2 regions of the Bifidobacterium sp. LH_730 genome follow, and region 1 is predicted to be linked to the other one. Evidence: riboswitches for the same ligand, from Rfam matches in the RefSeq annotation. Region 1 holds a riboswitch; the other holds the start of a gene.
The links. Region 1 has a riboswitch for thiamine pyrophosphate ahead of tenA (thiaminase II). Riboswitches for the same ligand answer to the same signal wherever they lie in the genome.
Positions count from the first base shown of each region.

Region 2: another riboswitch for thiamine pyrophosphate. It lies ahead of AC1AUD_RS03975 (TenA family protein); the one in region 1 lies ahead of tenA (thiaminase II).

Region 1 covers NZ_JBKETB010000004.1:229,351-232,758, reverse strand. Annotated here, with positions in the region: gene brnQ (branched-chain amino acid transport system II carrier protein) at 1-678, shown strand, start outside; gene AC1AUD_RS07480 (NAD(P)H-dependent oxidoreductase) at 688-1,212, shown strand; gene tenA (thiaminase II) at 1,221-1,895, opposite strand; TPP riboswitch at 1,992-2,094, opposite strand; gene AC1AUD_RS07470 (helix-turn-helix domain-containing protein) at 2,232-2,978, opposite strand; gene AC1AUD_RS07465 (ATP-binding protein) at 3,061-3,408, opposite strand, start outside.
Region 2 covers NZ_JBKETB010000002.1:271,254-274,661, forward strand. Annotated here, with positions in the region: gene AC1AUD_RS03965 (trans-sulfuration enzyme family protein) at 1-225, opposite strand, end outside; gene AC1AUD_RS03970 (3'-5' exonuclease) at 604-1,359, shown strand; TPP riboswitch at 1,397-1,506, shown strand; gene AC1AUD_RS03975 (TenA family protein) at 1,547-2,272, shown strand; gene AC1AUD_RS03980 (NAD(P)-dependent oxidoreductase) at 2,498-3,408, opposite strand, start outside.

The DNA.
Region 1 (3,408 bases):
ACGCGCAACCGCCGCGAAACCGGTTTGGCGGGTGTGGGCACCGGCGTGCTGCTCATCGTCCTCTATTCCGCGCTGTCCTATGTGGGCGCGGCCTCGGGCGCGGACACGCGCATCGACCCGGACACCGACACCGGCGCCACGGTGCTCACGAACCTCACGCACCAATTGTTCGGTCCGGTCGGCACCGCCTTCGTGGGGCTGGTGTTCGTGATCGCCTGTTTCAACGTGTGCACGGGCCTTATCTCGACCTGCGGCACGTATTTCCTCCAGCATTTCCCGCGCGTGGCGGGCCGGCGCATGACCTACCGCGCGTGGAGCGCCGTATTCGCGGTGTTCAGCTTCATCGTCTCGAACGCGGGTCTGGCGATGATCATCAAGGTGTCGGTGCCGGTGCTTTCGGCACTCTACCCAATCGCCATCGTGCTTGTGCTGCTGGCCCTGACGCACCGGTTCCTCGGCGCCCGCTTCCCCCGCGTCTACCCATGGACCGTGACGCTGGTCGGCGTGGTCTCGGTGCTTGATTGCATCGCAAGCCTGGCAGCCGTATTCGGTCTGACGATCCCGGGGCTCACCCAGGCGCTCGTCCTGCTGCCCTTGCATGCCCAGCAGCTCGGCTGGCTGCTCCCCGCCGCCCTCGGGATTATCATCGGTATCGTCCACAGCGCAATTCGCCGATAAGGAGCAACCATGAACACCCTCGTGCTGGTATTCCATCCTGATCTCAAGGCTTCGAAGATCAACCGCCGTCTGCTGGAGGAGTTGGAGCGGCAGGACGACCCGCAGGTCACGATCCGCGACGAGTACGCCGCCTATCCCGACTACCGTGTGGATGTCGAGCATGAGCACGAGCTGCTCGAGGCCGCCGACCGCGTGATCATCCAGTTCCCGTTCTACTGGTATTCCTCCCCCGCACTGCTCAAGGCGTGGGAGGACCAGGTCATCACCTCCGGCTGGGCCTATGGCGGCGGCCGCGCCCTCAAGGGCAAGGAGCTGCGGCTGGTCGTCACCACCGGTTCGCCTGCCTCGCGCTACCAGCCCGACGGCGAATACCATCACACGATGGGGGAACTGCTGAGCCCCTTCGACCTGACCGCCTTCCGCATCGAGATGGATTGGCAGGAGCCGTTCCTCGTGCAGGGCTGCGCGACGATCGAGGATGCCGAGCTTGACGCGGCGGCGAAGGAGTATGTCCGCGTCGTCACCTCACGCTGAGATCCCCGTCAGGCCTCGTCCCATTCGGCGCGCCACGAACGTTGCATGCCGTAGGCCGAGGCCCAGAACATGTATTCGTTGCCGACGCCGGTGACGAACAGGTCGGTCAGCTCGGCCAGCCGCTCTTCGCTTTCGTCGGCCGCCAGCCGTTCGATGAAGGCGATCAGCGGCCCCGCTCCCGCGTCCCAGAACGATTGCGGGGAATACATGTCAATCCACGAGCGATAGGGATTGGTGTCAAGCCCGTCGGCATAATCGCTCGCTAGTCGCCGTCCGTAGTCGGCGTAGACCCATGCGCAGGGCAGCAGCGCCACGAGGATGTCGACGATCGGCTTCTCGTGCGCGACCGTGAGCATATTCGTGGTGTAGGCGCGGGCGAACACGGTCTGCTTGACGCCGGCCGCCTCCTCTGCACTGATGCCGAAGGATTCCAAATATCGGCGCTGCATCTCGGGTTCGTCGCGGGCGATGGCCACGCAGGCCTGCGCCAGATAGGCGCGGATGTCCGGATCCTCTGTTTTGGCGAAGCCAAGCGCATGCACCTTCGCGTAGTCGGTCAGGTAGCGGTTGTCCTGCATCAGATAGAAGGCGAATTTCTCCTGGGGCAGCGTTCCGGCGGCCAGTTCGGTGAGGAAGGGCTGGCGGTAGCCGTCCTCCCAGATGCGGTCGGCGGCCGCGCGCATGCGCCGCGCGAAGGGCGGCAGATGGTCGGGCGTGACGGGGCCGAAGCCGGCCAGCACGGCGGACGTGGTGGATGCGGATGCGCTGATATCGGATGCGTTGTCGCTCATAATGTCTCCCTACGATGGTGTCAGCCAACAGGTTCCAAGGGTCAGGCCTTGCCTATCTCAACCCGTTCGACGGGTTCCCCTGCATTGCGTTCCCCAGTATCGCCCGCACCACGGACACGCATACATCCAGAGACGGCATTCCCGAGTGGGCGTCGAGCCGCAGGCTTCACACGTCACAAGCCCGGCCTTGGGAATAATCCCAAGACGCACCTCGCCCATGTATCGGGCTCACTCGGGCCAGAGCCCGTTCTTGGCGTTGGCGCGCCGGTATTCGCCCGGCGTCATGCCGGCGTGCTCCTTGAACACCTTGGTGAAGTGGCTTTGCGAACGATAGGCGAGGATCCGCGCGATCTCGGCGATCGAATACTTCGAGTACCGCAGCATGTTCTCGGCCGCCTCCATGCGTTTGGCCGTCACATAGCGGGAGATGGGCGTGCCGACCTCGCGTGCGAACAGCTCCGACAGATACGTGGGGTTGAGATGCACATGCTCGGCGAGGATCGCCACGGTGAGCCGCTCGTGCAGATGGTAGTGGATGTAGTCGAGGCAGGCGGCGACGGCCTCCGATTGGATGTCGGAGCCGTTGAGGTCGGTCATCGCCCACGTGAAGAAGGTCATCATATCGGTGTGCATGCGCGCCACTTGCTCGACGCTGTCGCACCGGTCGACGTCCTGGATGAATAGGTCGGAGGCGTTGTAGGCGTCCTCCTCGTCCATCCCACCTTCGATGGCGAAGCGTGTGGCGAGCGTGATCGAGGTGATGAACAGGTATTTCGCGTTGCGCAGCGGATCGTCGCACAGATGCCCGTAGGTGCCGGAGTTCCACAACCGCACGCTTTCGCCGATTGCCGCCACGTCGCCGGCCTTCATCAGCTCGTATTGCTTCATTTCCTCGACATAGCGATGGTGCCGCACGCGGTCCTCGCGCGCGATGAAGTCAAGATATCCGAGCTTCGCCTCGTCCACCACCGCCATGGCTCACCATCCCTACTTGCGATTCCGTCGGGACATACGGACCATCATACAAACCGTTTCCCCGTGGAAAGCGCGTCCGGCATCACACAAGCTGCCGGGTGCGCTGCAGCAACGAGACCATGTATATCGGCAGATATGTCACATCGCCGTCCCGCTCGACGTTGGTTTCGGCGAAGACGATTCCCCCATCGATGCCATATCCGGACATGGCAAGGGCCTTGTCCAATGCTGCATGACTATGGAAACGGCTTCCCGATTTGATTTCGAGCACTCGGATCCGACCATCCGCGTCCTCGATGAGGAAATCCAGCTCGCCGACCTTCTTGCCTGTGAAGTAATACGGCACGAATCCATGGGCGACGAGTTCCTGCGCCACGACGTTCTCGTAGACCCCTCCGAAATTCATGCGGTCGTGCGAGACCGAGGATTG
Region 2 (3,408 bases), on a different contig from region 1:
CCCGGAGGCGAAGGCGAAGCCGCGCGTGCCGTGTTCGAGCTGCGCGATCTGACGCTCCAGGAACTCGCGGGTCGGGTTGCCGGAGCGGGCGTAGTCATAGCGGGGCATGGCCTCGACCGATTCGAAAGCATAGGTCGTGGAGTTGTAGATCGGCGGGTTGACGGCTCCGGTGATGTTGTCGTTCACCGGCAGGCCGTGGACCAGCTGAGTGTTGAAACGTGCCATGGCACCCCCTTGCGTATGTGTTCGGCGCGACCCCCTGCCGCGCCAGTGGTTCCCACCATAACCACACGCGACGCGTAATGGAACGGCGTTGCTATACGCCTTGCCTATAGGGCGTTATCCCTCCCATCCGACGCGAACGCAACCGAGCCCCTGCGACCGTTGCCGTTGGCCCGCGCGAACCCCGACCGACGCATAGGCAGCCAAGCCTCCTCCCGCGCCGCGATATCGGAACCGCCGGCGGCCGCCCCGTCCGCCCATGCCTCCGCGCTCGGCGATACGTTCGAGGACCATACCGGCATCGGCACCGCGCACGGAGACACGGCGCGGGACCGCGTTACGTTACGATATGAACCGTTTGATACGGCGGGAAGGAGAGATATGGCTGCGGTGTACGGAGCGACGGAAAACGGCGCGTCGGACGGGGACGGAACCGGATTCCCCCGCGATTACGTCGCGCTCGACCTGGAGACCACCGGTTTCTATCCGAATTCCTGCCGCATCACCGAAATCGGCGCGGTGCGCGTGCGCGGCGGCGCCATAGTCGACCGTTTCCAGCGTCTGGTCAATCCGTTGACGCCGATTCCGGCACAGGTGGTGCGTCTGACCGGCATCAACGATGCCATGGTCGCCGACTGCGCGCCGATCGACGAGGCATTCCCCGAATTCCTGGCATGGCTGGCGGACGACACGGCGAGCGACGCGGTCGACGGCGCGACTGTCCGCCGCATGGACGTCGACGAAGTTACCGAAGACACAGCGACAAACCTCCCCCTGCCGATCGTCGGCCACAACGTGAGCTTCGACATCCGCTTCCTCGACCATGCGGCGCGCCGCGTCGCCGGCTGCGCCTTCGCCTGCGTCGACTACGACACCATGCAGATCAGCCGGGCCCTGTTCCCCGCCCAACGCAAGCACCGGCTCGTCGATCTCATCCAGCGCTTCGGCATCGCCGACACCGAGGAGCACCGCGCGCTGAGCGATGCGATCCAGACGCACCAGTGCCTCGAATGGATGCGGCGATACGTCCTCGACAACGCGGGACTATTCGGCGGCGAGGCGCATTGGACGACGGCCGGGGCCACCGATGGCACCGAAGCCCTGCACCAACGACTGCGCTACGCCCAAGGCGCCTAGGCCGTCGCGCGACGTCCCGTCCCTCAGCGTAGACTGAACCCGACCACAGGGGAGCGCAACCGCACGGTTGCCGCTGAGAGTGCCTTCGGGCTGACCCTCGAACCTGATCCGGACAATGCCGGCGCAGGGAGTGGCATGCGGTTCCGCCCATCCCCGGTCAACCATCGAACCGGCAGAAGGGACCGATATGACCACCGCAACACCCAACCATCACATTCCGCACGTCGAGGCCGTCCACTCGGGAGACTGGGCCTGGCTCGGCGCGACCGCCGGCTCGACGGCGGACCGCTTCTACGTCTCCGCGGCCGGGGATTGGCTCGGCGCGGTCAACTCGCGCTACGTCGACGAGATGCTCGACGACACGCTGCCCGAGAAGGTGCTCAAGTTCTATCTCATCCAGGATTTCAAGTTCTTCAACGCGGGTCTGCTCGACCATATCATCGAATTGGCGCCGCGCCAGGAGACCAAGGCCATGCTGCTGCGCCAGCAGGAATTCTTCGCTTCCGAGGAGGCGCCGTACTTCCGCGGGTTTTTGAAGGCATACTCGATCACGGACGAGGAATACGAGCGCACGCCACAGACGCCCGCGAACAAGGAATATTGCGACGAACTGGCGCGTCTGCGCGCGTCGGACTCCTTCGGCGAGACCATCACCGCGCTGTGCTGCATGGAATGGGTGTATCTGGGATGGGCCAAGCGCACCGTCGACGCCGGCGTGACGCAGCAGGTGCCCGCGCACAAGGGCTGGGTCGACCTGCACGAGGGCGAGGGGTTCCGCCGCTGGGTCGGCGATCTCATCGCATTGGTCAATGAATACGCCGATCCCGACCCCGACGGCCCGGACGCCAAGGTGTTCCGGAACGTCACCCGGTTGGAACGTCTGTTCTTCGAGCAGAGCTACGACATGGCGTGAGTCCATCGGTGCGGTTTTCCGCACGCCGACGGAGGATGTGCGGAAAACCGCACCGGAAACATGCGTGTTGAGTACGGTTTTTCGCAGGGCAACGGACGGTATGTGGAAAACCGTAACGGGAGAGGGGCCTTCGCGTACGGTTTTCCGCAACGGCTTCGTCAGGTTGCGGAAAACCGTATTCGGACCGACCGCTGTCACCGACATGCCCATCACGCCGGAGACTGCTCACGCCACGACCCGAACCGCACGTCCTTGCAGGAAGCCGATCATATCGTCGACCATCTGACGGGTCAGCTCCTCGAAGGCGGCGTCGGTGCGCCAGCCGACGTGGGGCGTGAGCACGATGCCGGGGATGGCGCACAGCGGATCGCCGGCGCGGACCGGCTCGCGGTCATAGACGTCGAGCGCGGCGAGCACGTCGCCGCGATGCAGGCGGGCGAGCAGCGCGCCGGGTTCGATGACCTCGGCGCGCGCGGTGTTGACCAGCATGGCCCCGGAGCGCAGCCGGTCGAGGTCCGCGGCGGTGATCAGCCCCTGCGTGCCACCCGCGCCCTCGATCAGCGGCAGGTGGATGGATACGACGTCGCAGGCCTCCATGAGGTCGCCGATGGAATCATATGGCTCAATGCCGAGGGCGTCGAAGTCGCGGTGACCGACGGGCGAGCGCCAGGCGGCGACCTTCATGCCGAAGGCCCGCGCGATGCGCGCGACGGCCAGCCCGATGCCGCCCAATCCGATGATGCCAAGGCGTTTGCCGGCCAGCTGCGTGCCATCGCCGCCCTTCCACGCCCAGTTTCCGGATTTGACGTTGCGGTCGAGCTCGCCGACGCGGCGCGTCAGTTCGAGCATCAGCGCGAAGGTGTGCTCGGCCACCGAGGCGTCGCCGTAATGCTCGGCGTTGCACACCGTGACGCCTAGTTCGCGCGCGAGGGCGAGGTTGACATAGCTGGCCACGCCGGTGCCGCAGAAGACGATGCACCGCACATGGCCGGCCTCGCCGCCATCGGCGGACGCCGCTCCCCCGCTGATGCGACGCAGCAGGCCGTCGTCGATATGGTATCCGCCGACGAACAATCCGTCCGCGCCGCGCAGACGCTCCGCGATGACGTCGTCGTCGCTCGTGAACTCCTCGTATA